DNA from 4 places in the Streptomyces sp. R818 genome. Region 4 is predicted to be linked to each of the others. Evidence: riboswitches for the same ligand, from Rfam matches in the RefSeq annotation. Region 4 holds a riboswitch; each other region holds the start of a gene.
The links. Region 4 has a riboswitch for cobalamin ahead of nicT (Nickel transporter NicT). Riboswitches for the same ligand answer to the same signal wherever they lie in the genome.
Positions count from the first base shown of each region.

Region 1 (3,923 bases), on a different contig from region 4:
AGGCGCTGGCGGAGATCGGCCTGCCGGACGACGAGATCACCACGTGGGTGGACACGACCGCGTTCAGCGGGCAGAAGTTCGACTCGCTGGCCGCGCACGCCAGCCAGGGCGAGAACATCTTCTTCCTCAAGATGGGCAAGGAGCGGTTCGGCGAGCTGATGGGCATGGAGACGTTCGTACGGGTCCAGGACACCACCGGCGCGCCGCTGCCCGAGAACGACCTCTTCGCCGGACTGCGCTGACCGGCCCGGCCCACGGGCCTCTCTGGCCGCGCGGTCGTCGCCCACGGGCCCATCTGACCGCGCGGTCGTCGAGCGCAGCCGCACCTGACCCGGTGGTCGTCGCCTGCAGCCGCACTTGACCGTGCGGTCGTCAGTCGCGCGACGACCGCTCGGCAAGCAGCCGGTGCAACTCCTTGACGCGGGGCACCAGTTCGTCGACCGGCCCCTCGACGGTCACGTGCGGCGCGACCTCCTGGATCGGCAGGGCGCGCACCGGCGCCTCCGGGCGGCCCCATTCGGCCAGCCACTGGCCCAGCTGGGCCGAGGAGGCGACGTACACGATGCGGCCGAGCCCGACCCAGGCGTGGGCCGCCGCGCACATCGGGCAGTGCTCGCCCGAGGTGTAGACGGTGGCCGCGCGCCGCTCCTCCGGGGAGAGGTGCTCGGCCGCCCACCTGGCCAGCTCGAACTCGGGGTGGCGGGTGGCGTCCCCGCCCGCGACCCGGTTGTGGTCCTCGGCGCGGACCGCGCCCGTGCCGTCCACGAGCACGGAGCCGAACGGCTCGTCCCCGCTCTCCAGGGCCTCGGCGGCCAGCTCCACGCAGCGGCGCAGATGTGCCGACTCGCTCGCGTCCATCGCGGTCCCTTCTCCTCGTCCGTCGTCGGGATCGCGTCGATCGTCGCATGCCGCACCGCCGGCAACGGCTCGACCCGGACGTGTGCCGGTGACACCTTGTCGCCTACCCTCGTGCGGAGAAGACCTCGTGTGAGGGCATGTGACCGCATGTCCGTCCACTCCAAGGAGGCGATGGTGCTCGGACGCGGCACACGTCTGTTCGCGATCGCCATGGCCGCCCTCTGCATCGTGCTCATCGGCCCGAGCGCACCGAGCGGCGCCCTCATCGCCAAGCCGCTGCCCGCCGACGCCGCCCAGGGCATCGTGCCGAACCGGGTCCTGACGTGGAACATCTGCAACCCGTGCGGGAGCGGGCAGAACATGGGCCGGGCCGCGGAGATCGCCACGTACGCGCCGCAGGTGTTCGGCCTGCAGGAGGCATGTGTGCGTGACGTCGAGAAGATCCGCGACTACCTGGAGGTCTTCTACGGCCTCGTCTACGAGGTCGAGTACGGGTCGGTCCTGCGGAACTGGAACCGCTGCGGCGGTCTGCCGTGGCAGGGCGGCGCGTACGGCCAGGCCATCCTCTCCGCGGCGGCGATGACCGATCACGTGAACGTGGAGTACCCCGACGGCGGCTCCGAGGACCGCGGGTACATGGCCGTCACGACCAAGGTGGGCGGCCGGTCCGTCCGCGTCTTCAACACGCACTTCGCCGAGCGGCAGCAGCCTGACATCCGGGCGGACCAGGCCCGCGTGCTCGCCGCCGAAGTCGCCCGTCACGACCACACGATCGTCCTCGGCGACTTCAACGCCGTACCGGACGCCTCCGAACTCCGCCCGATGTGGCGACTGGCCGAGGACGCCGATCCGGCGTGCCGCCCGTTCCCCGACGGCGGCGCCTGCGAGCCGACGACCGACTGGCAGAGCAAGTTCGACTACATCTTCCTGCGCGGCATCGCTCCGCTCACCCACCAGGTCCGCCCGAGCCCGTACTCGGACCACCATCCCCTGCACGCGGAGATCGATCCGGCGTGGTGACCCGAACGGCCCGGAACGTCCGGGCCGGTGAGTACCGCCCGCGCCAGTAGGTACCGCTCACGCCAGTAAGTACCGTCCACGCTGGTAAGTACCGCCCGCCCGCCCCGCCCCTGACCCAGGCTTGCTACGCTTCGGCTGCCTTCCGTGGGGGAAGCCGGTGCGAGTCCGGCGCTGTCCCGCAACGGTGTGCGTGGCCTGTTCCGTCCGAGTGCGGGCCCGCGAGTCCGATCACCCACGGCAGGTGTGCGACCCGTCGACCGCTCGCCGTGGACTGCGAGCAGGGACCGCCGAAGCCCTCCCGGCCTTCAGGTGCCCTGCGTTGCAGCCGTGGCGCCGACCCGGAGGATGTGCGCCCGCTTTGCTCCGCACCGCCGCTGCCCCTGCCCGCACGGGTGTCGCCCGTACGCGCCGGGGACACCTGCCCACCGTCCCGCTGGTCATCGCGCTCGCGCTCGTCCTGGTGGTCTCGCTGGCGTGCGGGGTCGCGCTCGGCGCCACCGGGATGAGCTGGCGGCAGGTGGTGCGGCTGATGTGGGCCGGGCTCAGCGGCGGCAGCCTCGGCAGCGCGGACGCCGGGGCCTACACCATCGTGTGGGAGATTCGCTTCCCGCGCGTCGTCCTCGCGGCCGTCGTCGGCGCGGGCCTCGCCTCGGTCGGCGTCGCCGTGCAGGCGCTGGTGCGCAACGCCCTCGCCGACCCGTTCGTGCTCGGCATCTCCTCCGGCGCCGCCGTCGGGGCCAACGCCGTCATCCTGTTCGGCGCGCTCGCCGGGCTCGGCGTCTGGGCGCTCTCGTTCTCCGCCTTCCTCTCCGCGCTCGCCGCGACCCTCGTCGTCTACGCGGTGGCCCGCTCCCCGCTCGGACTCAGCCCGCTGCGCCTGGTCCTGACCGGCACCGCCCTCGCCTACGGGTTCCAGGCCGTCACGACCGTCATGGTGTTCAGCGCGGAACGGGGCGAGGCGGCGCGCGCGGCCATGATGTGGCTGCTCGGCAGCCTGGGCGGGGCCACCTGGCCGAAGGTGCCGCTGGCCGCCGCGACCGTGGTGGCGGGCTGGCTGTGGCTCAGGGTGCGGGCGGGCGCGCTCGACGCCCTCGCGATGGGCGACGAGACGTCGGCGGCGCTCGGCGTCCCGCCCGACCGGCTGCGGCGCGAACTGTTCGTCGTGACCGCGGCGGTGACCGGCACGGTCGTCGCCGTGAGCGGGGCCATCGGCTTCGTCGGTCTGATGGTGCCGCACCTCGTGCGCATGCTCGTCGGCGCCTCGCACACCCGCGTCCTCGCCGTCGCGCCGCTCGCCGGGGCCGTGCTGCTCGTGTGGGCCGACGTGTTGTCACGGGTGCTGCTCGCGCCGACCGAACTGCCCGTGGGCGTGGTGACGGCCGCGCTGGGTGTGCCCGCGTTCCTGCTGCTGATGCGGCGCGGCGGCCATGCGCTCGCCGGGCGCTGAGCCAAGCACCCGCCCAAGAGGCCCGTCCAAGAGGCCCGTCAAAAAGGTTCGTCAAAAAGGTTCGTCAAAACAGAGGGAGAAGACACGTGCGGCTCGACGTCGAAGGTGTGTCGGTCGAGGTGGCGGGTGTACGGCTCGTCGACGAGGTCACCCTCGACGTGCCCGCCGGCACCTTCGTGGGGCTCGTCGGCCCCAACGGCAGCGGAAAGTCGACCCTGTTGCGGTGCGTGTACCGGGCGCGCCGCCCCGACGCCGGGCTCGTCAGGGTCGACGCCGAGGACGTGCACCGCATGGCCCCGCGGGCCGCGGCACGGCTGCTCGCCGCGCTGCCGCAGGAGTCGGCCGCGGACTTCGACTTCACGGTCACCGAGGTCGTCGCGATGGGCCGCCTCCCGCACCGCGACCGCACCGCCGCCCGCGACCGGGAGCTCTGCCGGTACGCGCTGGAACAGGCCGGGGTGGCACACCTCGCGACACGTGGCTTCCTGTCGCTCTCCGGCGGCGAGAAACAACGTGTGCTGATCGCCCGCGCGCTCACCCAGGAGCCACGCGTCCTCGTCCTGGACGAGCCCACGAACCACCTCGACATCGCCCATCA
Region 1 is NZ_JAOCNE010000002.1:301,006-304,928, reverse strand. Features, by position in the region: gene N5I75_RS04215 (PIG-L family deacetylase) at 1-242, shown strand, start outside; gene N5I75_RS04210 (nucleoside deaminase) at 373-858, opposite strand; gene N5I75_RS04205 (endonuclease/exonuclease/phosphatase family protein) at 1,006-1,878, shown strand; cobalamin riboswitch at 2,004-2,132, shown strand; gene N5I75_RS04200 (FecCD family ABC transporter permease) at 2,237-3,325, shown strand; gene N5I75_RS04195 (ABC transporter ATP-binding protein) at 3,412-3,923, shown strand, end outside.
Region 1: it holds a riboswitch for cobalamin, as region 4 does, so the genes downstream of both, N5I75_RS04200 (FecCD family ABC transporter permease) here and nicT (Nickel transporter NicT) in region 4, are expected to answer to the same signal.

Region 2 (3,923 bases), on a different contig from region 4:
CCAGCGCGCGGGCGGCGTTCAGTTCGGTGGCCATGTCGGCGAGGCGGAAGCGCAGCGCGTCGGCGTCCAACAGACGGCGGCCGAAGGCTTCGCGGTCGGCGAGGTGGGCCAGACTGCGGTGGAGCGCGGTGCGGGCGCCGCCGAGAGAGCAGGCGGCGATGCCGAGCCGTCCGCCGTTGAGCGCGTTCATGGCGATGCGGAAACCGCGGCCCTCGCCGCCCAGAAGACGGTCGGCGGGCAGCCGCACCCCGTCGAGGACGACCTGCCGGGTGGGCTGTGCGTTCCAGCCCATCTTGCGTTCGTTCGGGCCGAAGGAGAGGCCGGGGTCGTCCTTGTCGACGACGAAGGCCGTGATCCCGTCGGCGCCTTCCCCTCCGGTGCGGGCCATCACCACGTACAACTGAGAGGCCCCGGCACCGGAGATGAACTGTTTGACGCCGGTCAGCAGCCAGGTGTCACCGTCGCGGACGGCGCGTGCGGTGAGCGCGGCAGCGTCCGATCCCGCCCCTGGCTCGGTGAGGCAGTAACTGGCCAGATCGTCCATGGCGCACAGGCGGGGCAACCAGCGAGCGCGCTGGCCGTCGTCGCCGTAGCGGTCGATCATCCAGGCGACCATGTTGTGGATGCTCAGGTAGCCGGCGATCGAGGGGCATCCGGAGGCGAGCGTCTCAAAGACGAGGACGCCGTCCGTGCGGCTGAGTCCCGATCCTCCGGCGTCCTCGCCGACGTAGACGCCGCCGAGGCCGAGCCCGGCGGCCTTGCGCAGGACGTCGACGGGGAAGTGCTTGTCCCGGTCCCAGTCGAGCGCGTGCGGCGTGATGTGGTCCTCGGTGAATTCCAGGGTCGCCTCGACCAACGCCTGCTGGTCCTGCGTGAGCCAGGTGTGCGACTGCACCGTGCGCGAAGCACTCGTGGTGCTCGTGGTACTCATGGCGCTCATGACGTTCATCCCATCGTCGGGATCGTGAAGGTGGCGCCCTCGCGCGCACCGGCGGGCCAGCGGGACGTCACGGTCTTCGTGCGGGTGTAGAAGCGGATGGCGTCGGGGCCGTGCTGGTTGAGATCACCGAAGCCCGACGCCTTCCAGCCGCCGAAGGTGTGGTAGGCGACGGGGACCGGGATCGGGACGTTGACGCCGACCATTCCGGTGTTCACCCGCCGGGTGAAGTCCCGGGCGGTGTCGCCGTCCCGGGTGAAGATCGCGACGCCGTTGCCGTACGTGTGCTCGCTGGGCAGCCGCAGCGCCTCCTCGTAGTCGGCGGCACGTACGACGGACAGGACGGGGCCGAAGATCTCCTCCTGGTAGATCCGCATGGCCGGCGTGACACGGTCGAAGAGGCTGGCGCCCGCGAAGAATCCGTCCTCGTACCCGGCGAGGGTGAAGTCCCGGCCGTCGACGACCAGTTCGGCCCCTTCTTTCACTCCGAGGTCCACGTACCCGCGGACCCGGTCCAGCGCTTCGCGGCAGACCAGGGGGCCGAAGTCGGCTTCCGGGTCGTCGCTGCGGCCGATGCGCAGCGATCCGATCCGGTCCTTGAGCCGCGCCACCAGCGCGTCAGCGGTGTCCTCCCCGACGGGCACGGCGACCGAGACGGCCATGCAGCGCTCACCGGCCGATCCGTAGCCCGCGCCGATCAGGGCGTCCACGGCCTGGTCGAGGTCGGCGTCGGGCATCACGATCATGTGGTTCTTGGCTCCGCCGAAGCACTGGGCGCGCTTGCCGTGAGCGGCGGCGGTGGCGTAGACGTGCGCGGCGATCGGAGTGGAGCCGACGAAACCGAGCGCCTGGACCCGCGGGTCGGTCAGGAGGGTGTCGACCGCTTCCGCACCGCCGTTGACGACATTGAGGACGCCGGGCGGCAGGCCGGCGTCCAGGAAGAGTTCGGCGAGCCGCAGCGGGACCGAGGGGGCTCGCTCGGACGGCTTCAGGATGAAGGCGTTGCCGCAGGCCAGCGCGGGGGCCGCCTTCCACAGCGGGATCATGGCGGGGAAGTTGAAGGGGGTGATGCCCGCGACGACGCCGAGCGGGGAGCGCAGCGAGTGCACGTCGATTCCGCTGCCGGCGTTGTCGGTGAAGTCACCCTTGAGGAGGTGCGGGATGCCGGCCGCGAACTCGACTACTTCCAGGCCGCGTTGGATGTCGCCGTGTGCGTCGGCGACGGTCTTGCCGTGTTCGGACGACAGGAGCCGGGCCAGGGCGTCCTTCTCCCGGTCGACGAGTGTGAGGAACCTCAACATGACGCGGGCGCGCCGCTGCGGGTTCCATTCCCCCCACCCCTCCTGCGCGCGGACGGCGTCCCCGATCGCGGCCTCGGTCTCGGCCGCGTCCGCGAGGGGGACGTGGGCCTGGACCTGTCCGGTGTTCGGGTCGTACACGTCGCCGTAAGTGCCCGAGGATCCCTCGGTGCGCCTGCCGCCGACGAAGTGGGTCAACTCGCGCACAGGGGCGCGGTCTTGCGTGCGGACCATGAATGCCTGCTCTCGTCAGGTGATCCGGGATGGCGCGCGGACCCGAGGGCACGGCGACGCGGTGGCGTGCGGGTGCCAGAGGGCCGCGCGAGAGCGCGAATGGCTGGGTGACCGTCAGGCCGTAACGGCCGACAGGTGGGCGAATACGCGTCTGGGCCGGGCCGGTTGGGCAGGACCGCCGGGATCGTGGAAACACACCGGTGCCATGCGTGTCAGCTCCATCCTCGTGGACAACACGGAACATTCCGCAGCCGGTATCCTGACTCCCGGATCAGCGCGCACCGTCCGCCTTCCCGGCGTCCGAAGACGTCAGTGGCGTGTCGCTCGACGGCGAACTCCCCGGTCACAGTGGCGGGACCGTGCCGGACTCACACCGGCTTCCCTGCACCGCGGACCTATCCCCTCGACTATATAGTTGGACGTCCTAGTAAATCCAGCCCCGGCGCCGCCGCTCCACCGAATGGCTAGTGTGCCTCTATGTCCGCTCCAGAGGTTGCTGTCCACCGGTCCGCCCGCATGGTGCTCATCGACGGCGAGGGCCATGTGCTGCTGTTCAAGTCGCTGGCAGACCCTGGCGACCCGGCCGCCGGACACGTCTGGGGCACACCGGGTGGGGGCGTCCACGACGGCGAGACCCTCGCGACGGCGGCCGCACGTGAACTACACGAAGAGACCGGGCTGTTGGTGGCCGCAGAGTCCCTCGGATCGCCGGTGGTCCACACGTCCGGGTACGCGGATCTGGGCTGGGAGCGGGGCCTCTTCGAGGACGTCTTCCTCCTGTGCCGCGTGACTTCGCACGATGTCGACACCAGCAGCCAAGAGGACCAGGAGCGGCGCCACCACGCGGGGCACCGCTGGTGGGGCGTACAGGAGTTGGCCGCCACCCACGACACCGTGCATCCGTGGGGAGTGGCCGAGTTGGTGACACGGAGCATGTCAGGCGATGCTCCCGCCGCTCCCGTCCGTCTCCCCTGGCACCACTGACGCGGCTCCCCGCTCCGGGCTCTCCGCGATGCGCAGCAGATACGTGTCCATGATCCAGCCGTGCCGCTCGCGGGCCTCGGACCGTACGCGTCGGATGCGGTCCACGACCTCGTTCAGTGGTCCGGCGACGAGCAGTTCGTCCGGGGTGCCGAGGTAGGCGCCCCAGTAGATCCACACATCGTCACCCTCGACCTGTGTGAACGACTCGTGGGCGTCGAGCATGACGACGATGTCGCCGTCGTCGTTCTGAGCCACGTCGGTCAGGCGGCGGGCCGGGGTGATGTGCACCGGACGGCCGACCTGGTTGAGCGGGATACGGTGCCGGGCGGTGAGCGTGGCGACGCTGGTGATGCCGGGGACCACCTCGACGGCGACGGACAGTGCGCCGCGGTCCTCGATGTCCCCGAGGATGCCGAGCGTGCTGTCGTAGAGGGAAGGGTCGCCCCAGACCAGGAACGCGCCCGTCTCGC
Region 2 is NZ_JAOCNE010000014.1:249,812-253,734, reverse strand. Features, by position in the region: gene N5I75_RS32705 (acyl-CoA dehydrogenase family protein) at 1-931, opposite strand, end outside; gene N5I75_RS32700 (CoA-acylating methylmalonate-semialdehyde dehydrogenase) at 946-2,469, opposite strand; cobalamin riboswitch at 2,702-2,896, opposite strand; gene N5I75_RS32695 (NUDIX hydrolase) at 2,947-3,453, shown strand; gene cobF (precorrin-6A synthase (deacetylating)) at 3,406-3,923, opposite strand, start outside.
Region 2: it holds a riboswitch for cobalamin, as region 4 does, so the genes downstream of both, N5I75_RS32700 (CoA-acylating methylmalonate-semialdehyde dehydrogenase) here and nicT (Nickel transporter NicT) in region 4, are expected to answer to the same signal.

Region 3 (3,923 bases), on a different contig from region 4:
TCTCCCGGCCCGAACCGATGACGGTGCGCTGGACGTCGTACGCCCAGTCCCTGTCCGACCGCCCGGTCAAGGGGATGCTGACCGGCCCGGTCACCATGCTCGCCTGGTCCTTCGTCCGCGACGACCAGCCGCTGGGCGATACCGCCCGCCAGGTCGCCCTCGCCCTGCGCGACGAGGTCAACGACCTTGAAGCGAACGGCACTTCGGTGATCCAGGTCGACGAGCCCGCACTGCGCGAGACTCTTCCGATGCGGGCCGCCGACCACGCCGCGTACCTGGCCTGGGCCACCGAGGCGTTCCGCGTCACGACCGCCGGGGTCCGCCCGGAGACCCAGATCCACACGCACATGTGCTACGCCGAGTTCGGCGACATCGTGCAGGCCATCGACGATCTCGACGCCGACGTCATCAGCCTGGAGGCGGCCCGCTCCCACATGCAGGTCGCTCACGAGCTGGCGGAGCACGGCTACCCGCGCGAGGCGGGCCCGGGCGTCTACGACATCCACTCCCCCCGCGTCCCGAGCACGGAGGAGGCATCCGCCTTGCTCCGTACCGGACTTGAGGCCATCCCCGCCGAACGGCTGTGGGTCAACCCGGACTGCGGCCTGAAGACCCGCGGATGGCCCGAGACCCGGGCATCGCTGGAGAACCTGGTCGCCGCGGCCAAGATCGTGCGATCCGAGCTCGGCTCGGCCTGATCCAGGGTGGTGAGTGAGGGTGCCGGGGCTCGCATCACGCTCCGGCACCCTCACCGCTGTGCCCGGGTGGGAGCGTCACAAGAACAGGGGGATGCGCCATGAAACAGGAGCCGCGGACCGTCGTCATCGACGGCAAGGAGATGGTTGCCCTGCCGGTGAAGCAGTACAAGTCGCTGCTCGCCCTGCGCAGGCAGCTGGGTGCACAGGGAACGCGCATGCAGTCGTTGCGGGGAGCCCTCAGCGACATGGCCGACTTCCTGGAGCGGCTCGACGCGGCACAGGAGCGGTCATCGGCCGACCCTCCGGCGTCCCACACCGACCCGGCCGAACCCGACGCCGACAGCTTCGCCGTGGAGCTGCGTCGGCACATCGGGCACGCTCGCGCACTCACCAGAGCCAAACCTGCGCGAGACGCTGGAACGCGCCGATGAAGACCATCCACTTAGGGTCACCTAGCTTTTGTGCGCGACACAACATCTGGCCTGACTGGCATCCCTACCGCCTAGATGTAGTGTTGCTCTCGCTGGTGGTTCACCAGGCCGGTCGGTCTGGTGAGGCAAGAGGGAACCCGGTGAGAGACCGGGACTGCCCCGCAGCGGTGAGCGGGAACGACCGCCGTCACACGCACTGGGCCGGATGAATCCGGGCCTGGGAAGCGACGGCCAGTAGATGTCCTCCGTCGACCGGAGAACGTGCCCGCGAGTCCGAAGACCTGCCACCGGCGCGCGCACCGACCGCGGTGCGCGCGCTTCGAGGCCCCGAGGGAGGGCCGCGTGGCTGTGGCTCGGACCGGGGCAGAGGTACGTCGTACCCGCACGTCCCCCTGGTGGCCGCATCCGCCTGCCTTCCTTCCCGTCCTCGACCGAGAACGACACGGGAACGAGGAGAGGGAGGCGAGAGACCATGAGTGGTCTCGTGTATTTCTCCAGCGTCTCGGAGAACACCAAACGCTTCGTGGAGCGCCTGGACCTGCCCGCGACGCGGATCCCCCTGCGCCCCCACCGTGAGGGCATGCCGACCGTCACCGAGCCGTACGTGCTGATCGTGCCGACCTACGGCGGCGGCGAACGCGCGGGCGCGGTGCCCAAACAGGTGATCCGTTTCCTGAACATCGAGGCCAACCGCGCGCTGCTGCGCGGCGTGATCGCCTCGGGCAACACCAACTTCGGTGTCGACTACTGCCTCGCCGGGCGCGTCATCTCGGCGAAGTGCAAGGTCCCCGAGCTGTACCGATTCGAACTGCTGGGCACGGAGCGCGACGTCCGTGCCGTACGAGAGGGGCTGGAGAAGTTTTGGACACGACAGTCATCGACGAGGCGGCCGGAACCGGCGGGACGGACGGCGTGAGCACTGCCACCACCACGGCCCAGGTCCCCGCGGCGGCCCAGCGCGAGTCGGTCGGTACGCGCAAGGACTACCACGCGCTCAACGCGATGCTGAACATGTACGACTGCGACGGCCGCATCCAGTTCGACAAGGACCGCGAGGCCGTCCGCCAGTACTTCCTGCAGCACGTCAACCCGAACACGGTGACCTTCCCGAGCCTCAAGGAGAAGATCACCTATCTGATCGAGAACGACTACTACGAAGCAGAGCCGATCCGGCGCTACGACTGGAAGGCCGTCGAAGACCTGTACCGGCAGGCGTACGCGCACGAGCACCGCTTCCGCACGTTCCTCGGCGCGTTCAAGTACTACACGTCGTACACACTGAAGACTTTCGACGGAACCCGCTACCTGGAGCGGTACGAGGACCGCGTCGTCGCCACCGCCCTCTACCTGGGCGCCGGGGACGCGTCGCTCGCCTCCCGCCTCGTCGACGAGATGATGTCGGGCCGCTTCCAGCCGGCCACCCCGACGTTCCTCAACGCGGGCAAGGCGCAGCGCGGCGAGCTGGTCTCCTGCTTCCTGCTGCGCGTCGAGGACAACCTGGAGTCCATCGGACGCGGCATCAACTCCGCGCTCCAGCTCTCCAAGCGCGGCGGCGGCGTCGCCCTCCTCCTGACGAACCTGCGCGAGCAGGGCGCCCCGATCAAGAAGATCGAGAACCAGTCGTCGGGTGTCGTGCCGGTGATGAAGCTCCTTGAGGACTCCTTCAGTTACGCGAACCAGCTCGGCGCGCGGCAGGGCGCGGGAGCGGTGTACCTCCACGCACACCACCCGGACATCATGCGGTTCCTGGACACCAAGCGGGAGAACGCGGACGAGAAGATCCGCATCAAGACGCTGTCGCTGGGGGTGGTCGTCCCCGACATCACCTTCGAACTCGCCAAGCGCAACGAGGACATGCACCTGTTCTCGCCGTACGACGTCGAGCGCGAGTACGGGAAGCCGCTGTCCGACCTGTCGGTGAGCGAGCACTACGAGGACCTGGTCGCCAACCCGCGCATCCGTAAGACGACGCTCAGCGCGCGCGAGTTCTTCAAGACGATCGCGGAGCTCCAGTTCGAGTCCGGCTACCCGTACCTGCTGTTCGAGGACACGGTGAACCGGGCCAACCCGATCCCCGGCTGGATCAACATGTCCAACCTGTGCTCGGAGATCCTCCAGGTCAACACGCCCAGCACGTACGACACTTCGCTCGGATACGAGACCATCGGCAAGGACATCTCCTGCAACCTGGGGTCGATGAACATCGCCACCGCGATGGCGTCACCGGACTTCGGAGCGACGGTCGAGACCGCCGTGCGCGGTCTGACCTCGGTCTCCGACCAGTCCCACATCGACGCCGTCCCGTCCGTGGCGCACGGCAACGACCTGTCGCACGCGATCGGCCTCGGCCAGATGAACCTGCACGGCTATCTCGCCTCGCAGCGCATCCACTACGGCAGCGAGGAGGGTGTCGACTTCACGAACATGTACTTCTACGCCGTCGCCTTCCACGCCCTGCGCGCCTCCAACCGCCTCGCGATCGAGCGCGACACCGCCTTCGACGGCTTCGAGACCAGCCAGTACGCCGACGGCTCGTACTTCGACAAGTACACCGAGCGGGTATGGGCGCCGGCCACCGAGCGGGTACGGGCCCTCTTCAAGGACGCCGGGGTGCCTCTGCCCACGCAGCACGACTGGCGCGAACTGAAGGCGTCCGTGCAGGAGTTCGGCATCTACAACCAGTACCTCCAGGCCGTGCCGCCGACCGGTTCCATCAGCTACATCAACGACTCGACGGCGTCCATCCACCCGATCGCCTCCAAGGTGGAGATCCGCAAGGAGGGCAAGCTCGGCC
Region 3 is NZ_JAOCNE010000014.1:261,998-265,920, reverse strand. Features, by position in the region: gene metE (5-methyltetrahydropteroyltriglutamate--homocysteine S-methyltransferase) at 1-698, shown strand, start outside; gene N5I75_RS32760 (hypothetical protein) at 797-1,129, shown strand; cobalamin riboswitch at 1,209-1,432, shown strand; gene nrdI (class Ib ribonucleoside-diphosphate reductase assembly flavoprotein NrdI) at 1,602-2,045, shown strand; gene nrdE (class 1b ribonucleoside-diphosphate reductase subunit alpha) at 2,042-3,923, shown strand, end outside.
Region 3: it holds a riboswitch for cobalamin, as region 4 does, so the genes downstream of both, nrdI (class Ib ribonucleoside-diphosphate reductase assembly flavoprotein NrdI) here and nicT (Nickel transporter NicT) in region 4, are expected to answer to the same signal.

Region 4 (3,923 bases):
CTGCCGGCCTCCCACGACGTCCAGGTCCCCGCCGCGCTCGTCCGCCGACTCGGGCTGCGCAAGGGCGACTTGGTGGCCGGGCTGTGCGCCAGGCCGCACACGCTCACCCACGTCGAGACCGTCGACGGCGCACCCGTCGACGCCGTCCGAAGCCGCCCCCGCTTCGGCGACCTCACCCCGCTGCACCCGTCCGAGCGGCTGCGCATGGAGAGCCCGGCGAGCGGCCTCGGGGGCCGCGTCGTCGACCTCTTCGCGCCGGTCGGCAAGGGCCAGCGCGGACTGCTCGTCGCGCCGCCGAAGACCGGCAAGACCGTCCTGCTGCAACAGCTCGCCGCCGCCGTCGCCGCCAACCACCCCGAGGCGCATCTCATGGTGGTGCTCGTCGACGAACGCCCCGAGGAGGTCACCGACATGCGGCGCTCCGTGCGCGGCGACGTGTACGCCTCCACCTTCGACCAGCCCGCCAAGGCGCACATCGCGCTCGCCGAACTCGCCGTCGAGCGCGCGAAGCGCCTGGTCGAGCGGGGCCGCGACGTCGTCGTCCTGCTCGACTCCCTCACCCGGCTGTGCCGCGCCCACAACAACGCGGCCTCCTCGGGCGGCCGGACCCTGTCCGGCGGTGTCGACGCCGCCGCGCTGCTCGGCCCGAAGCGGCTGTTCGGGGCCGCCCGCAACACCGAGGAGGCCGGCTCTCTGACGATCCTCGCCACCGCCCTCGTCGACACCGGCTCCCGCGCCGACGACTACTTCTTCGAGGAGCTCAAGAGCACCGGCAACATGGAGCTGCGCCTGGACCGCTCGCTCGCCGACCGCCGCGTCCACCCGGCCGTCGATCTCGCCCCTTCCGGCACGCGCCGCGAAGAACTCCTGCTTTCCGCGACGGAGTTGACGGCCGAGCGCGGACTGCGCCGGGCGCTGCGGGACCGGGACGGCCACTCCTCCTACGAGGCGCTGCTCGACAGGCTGCGCCACACCCCCGACAACGCCGCGTTCCTGCGCCAGGTCCAAGCGACCGTGCCCACGGGCTGACCGCCGATTGCCGGGTCCGCGATCAGATACGTAATACTCGACGCATGACATCGAGCATTACGCGGCGTGGCGGTGACCCCGCCGTCACGGTGCGCCGGGCCACCGCGCGCGACGCCAGACGGCTGACCCGGCTCGTCCGCGGCTCCCGCGCCTACGAGGGCCCGTACGCGCCGATGGTCGCGGACTACCGGGTGGGCCCCGACTACATCGAGGCACACCGGGTCTTCGTCGCGGCCTCGCTCGCCGACGACCGCGTGCTCGGCTTCTACTCCCTGCTCCTCGCCCCGCCGGAGCTGGACCTGATGTTCGTCGCGAACGACGCGCAGGGAATGGGCATCGGGCGCCTGCTCGTCGCGCACATGCGGGACGAGGCGCACACCGCGGGCCTGGACCACGTACGCGTCGTCGCGCACCCGCCGGCGGAGGGCTTCTACCGCAGCGTCGGGGCGCACCGCACGGGCACGGCCGTCGCACGGCCCCCGGCCGTCGCATGGGACCGGCCGGAACTCGTCTTCCCCATCGGCCCCTCCGGCCGGGGGCTGTCCTAGGGCCTGTCGAAGGGCTTCCGCCCCCGGCCCGCGCGGCGCACACTCGGTGGCAATTCGAGCGGGCGGCAATGGGGCAAGGAGGCCACATTGGGCGGCAGCGAGACGCGCGGCGACGCGTTCGACGTGATCGTGGAGATCCCGCAGGGCTCCCGGAACAAGTACGAGATGGACCACGAACTCGGGCGGATCCGGCTCGACCGGATGCTGTTCACCTCGACCCAGTACCCCGCGGACTACGGCTACGTACAAGGCACCCTCGGCGGCGACGGCGACCCGCTGGACGCGCTGGTGCTGACCGGCGACGCGACGTTCCCCGGCTGCGTCATCGAGTGCCGGGCCATCGGCATGTTCGTGATGAGCGACGAGAAGGGCCCGGACGAGAAGATCCTGTGCGTGCCCGCGCACGACCCGCGCCACGCGGAGACCCAGGACATCGACGACCTCCCCGAGTTCGACCGCCTGGAGATCACCCACTTCTTCGAGGTCTACAAGGACCTGGAGCCCGGCAAGTCCGTCGAGGGCTCGCACTGGGAGGGCCGGGAGAAGGCGTACGAGGAGATCGGGCGGGCGCGCGAGCGCCGCGAGGGGTAGCCGCCCGGAGCAGCGCGCGGCCCGTCCTCTAAGGTGGGCGGGCCGTGGTGCTCGGGAAGACCGGTGACGGCCCTTCGGGGCCAAGTCCGGAGCGGCCCTCGCCACTGTGATCGGGTTCCGTGCCGTCCCGCTTCCGGGTCGGTGCGGAGCACGCCGTTCCACCGCGCCACTGGCCGCCTCCGGGCGGCTGGGAAGGCAGGAGCGGCGCGCCATGCCCGTAAGCCAGGAGACCGGCCACGGCATCTCACGAAGTGATCCACGAGGTGCTGGAGCGTGATCAAGGCATGACCCTGCCCGGAACCCCCGCGACTTTCCGCTGGCGCCGTGAGGACACCGTCCGTACGGCGGGTCTCCTCGCGGTGATCGCGGCGCTGCACGTCGTCGCGTTCGGCGTGCTGTTCCTTCTCGTCGTCCCCGAGCACTACGAGGTCGGCGACAAGGCGTTCGGCATCGGACTCGGCATCACCGCGTACACGCTCGGGATGCGGCACGCGTTCGACGCCGACCACATCGCGGCGATCGACAACACCACCCGCAAGCTGATGGCGGACGGCAAGCGGCCCGTGTCGGTCGGGTTCTGGTTCGCGCTCGGGCACTCCAGCGTGGTCGTCGCGATGGCGGCGCTCGTGGCGGGCGGCGCGGCGCTCGCCGGTGTGCTCCTGAACGACGAGTCCACCACGCACCAGGTCCTGGGCGTGGTGGGCACGACGGTGTCGGGCACGTTCCTGTACCTGATCGCGGCGCTCAATCTGGTGGCGCTCCTCGGCATCCTGAAGGTGTTCCGGGCGATGCGCGAAGGCTCGTACGACGAGCGGGAGCTGGAGGAACACCTGGACTCGCGGGGCTTCATGAACCGCATCCTCGGCCGCTTCACCAGGTCGATCACCCGCCCCGGCCAGATGTACCCGCTCGGCTTCCTCTTCGGCCTCGGCTTCGACACGGCGACCGAGGTGACCCTGATGGTGATGGCGGGCAGCGGGGCCGCGGCCGGGCTGCCCTGGTACGCGATCCTCTGCCTGCCCCTGCTCTTCGCGGCGGGCATGAGTCTGTTCGACACGCTGGACGGGACGTTCATGAACTTCGCGTACCAGTGGGCGTTCTCCAACCCGGTGCGCAAGGTGTTCTACAACCTCACGATCACCGGTCTGTCGATCGCGGTCGCGTTCTTCATCGGCACGATCGAGCTGGTCGGTGTCCTGCGCGAGAAACTCGCCCTCACGGACGCGGTGACCGGCTGGATCGCCGGGCTCGACCTCGACAACGTGGGGTACGTCATCGTCGGCCTGTTCGTCGCGGTGTGGGCGGCGGCGCTCGCCTACTGGCGTCTGGCCAAGGTCGAGCAGCGCTGGTCGGCACGGGTCGCCGAGGGCGGTTGAGGCGGGGCCGGAGTCGGGCTCCGGGGCGCGTGTGTCCGGCGGGGCGCGCGAATGCGGGCCGTTCGGCCCAGTGAGGAGGGTCACATGGCCCGATTGCCCCGGCCCGCGCCTTGGGGATACTGCTCAGCAGAGCCTCCCGTGCCCTCGCTCTCCCGCCGCGGCGCACGGTCGAGGCCCGGGCCCGCCGGTCGCAGTGGGGGGAGCTGCAATCGGCGGGCCCGGCACCTTTTCGCTCTTCGCTGGGCTCGGGGTGAGTTCTCCCGGGGCGGCCCGGCCAGGGCGGGCCTCACCCGGTCGGAGGTGCCCGGGGCGATAAGGTATCGGGTCGAACCGCCCGCGCCCGAGCACTCAGGAGCACCTACGTGACCGTAGCCATCGA
Region 4 is NZ_JAOCNE010000013.1:65,396-69,318, forward strand. Features, by position in the region: gene rho (transcription termination factor Rho) at 1-1,029, shown strand, start outside; gene N5I75_RS29765 (GNAT family N-acetyltransferase) at 1,074-1,577, shown strand; gene N5I75_RS29770 (inorganic diphosphatase) at 1,665-2,168, shown strand; cobalamin riboswitch at 2,197-2,421, shown strand; gene nicT (Nickel transporter NicT) at 2,453-3,544, shown strand.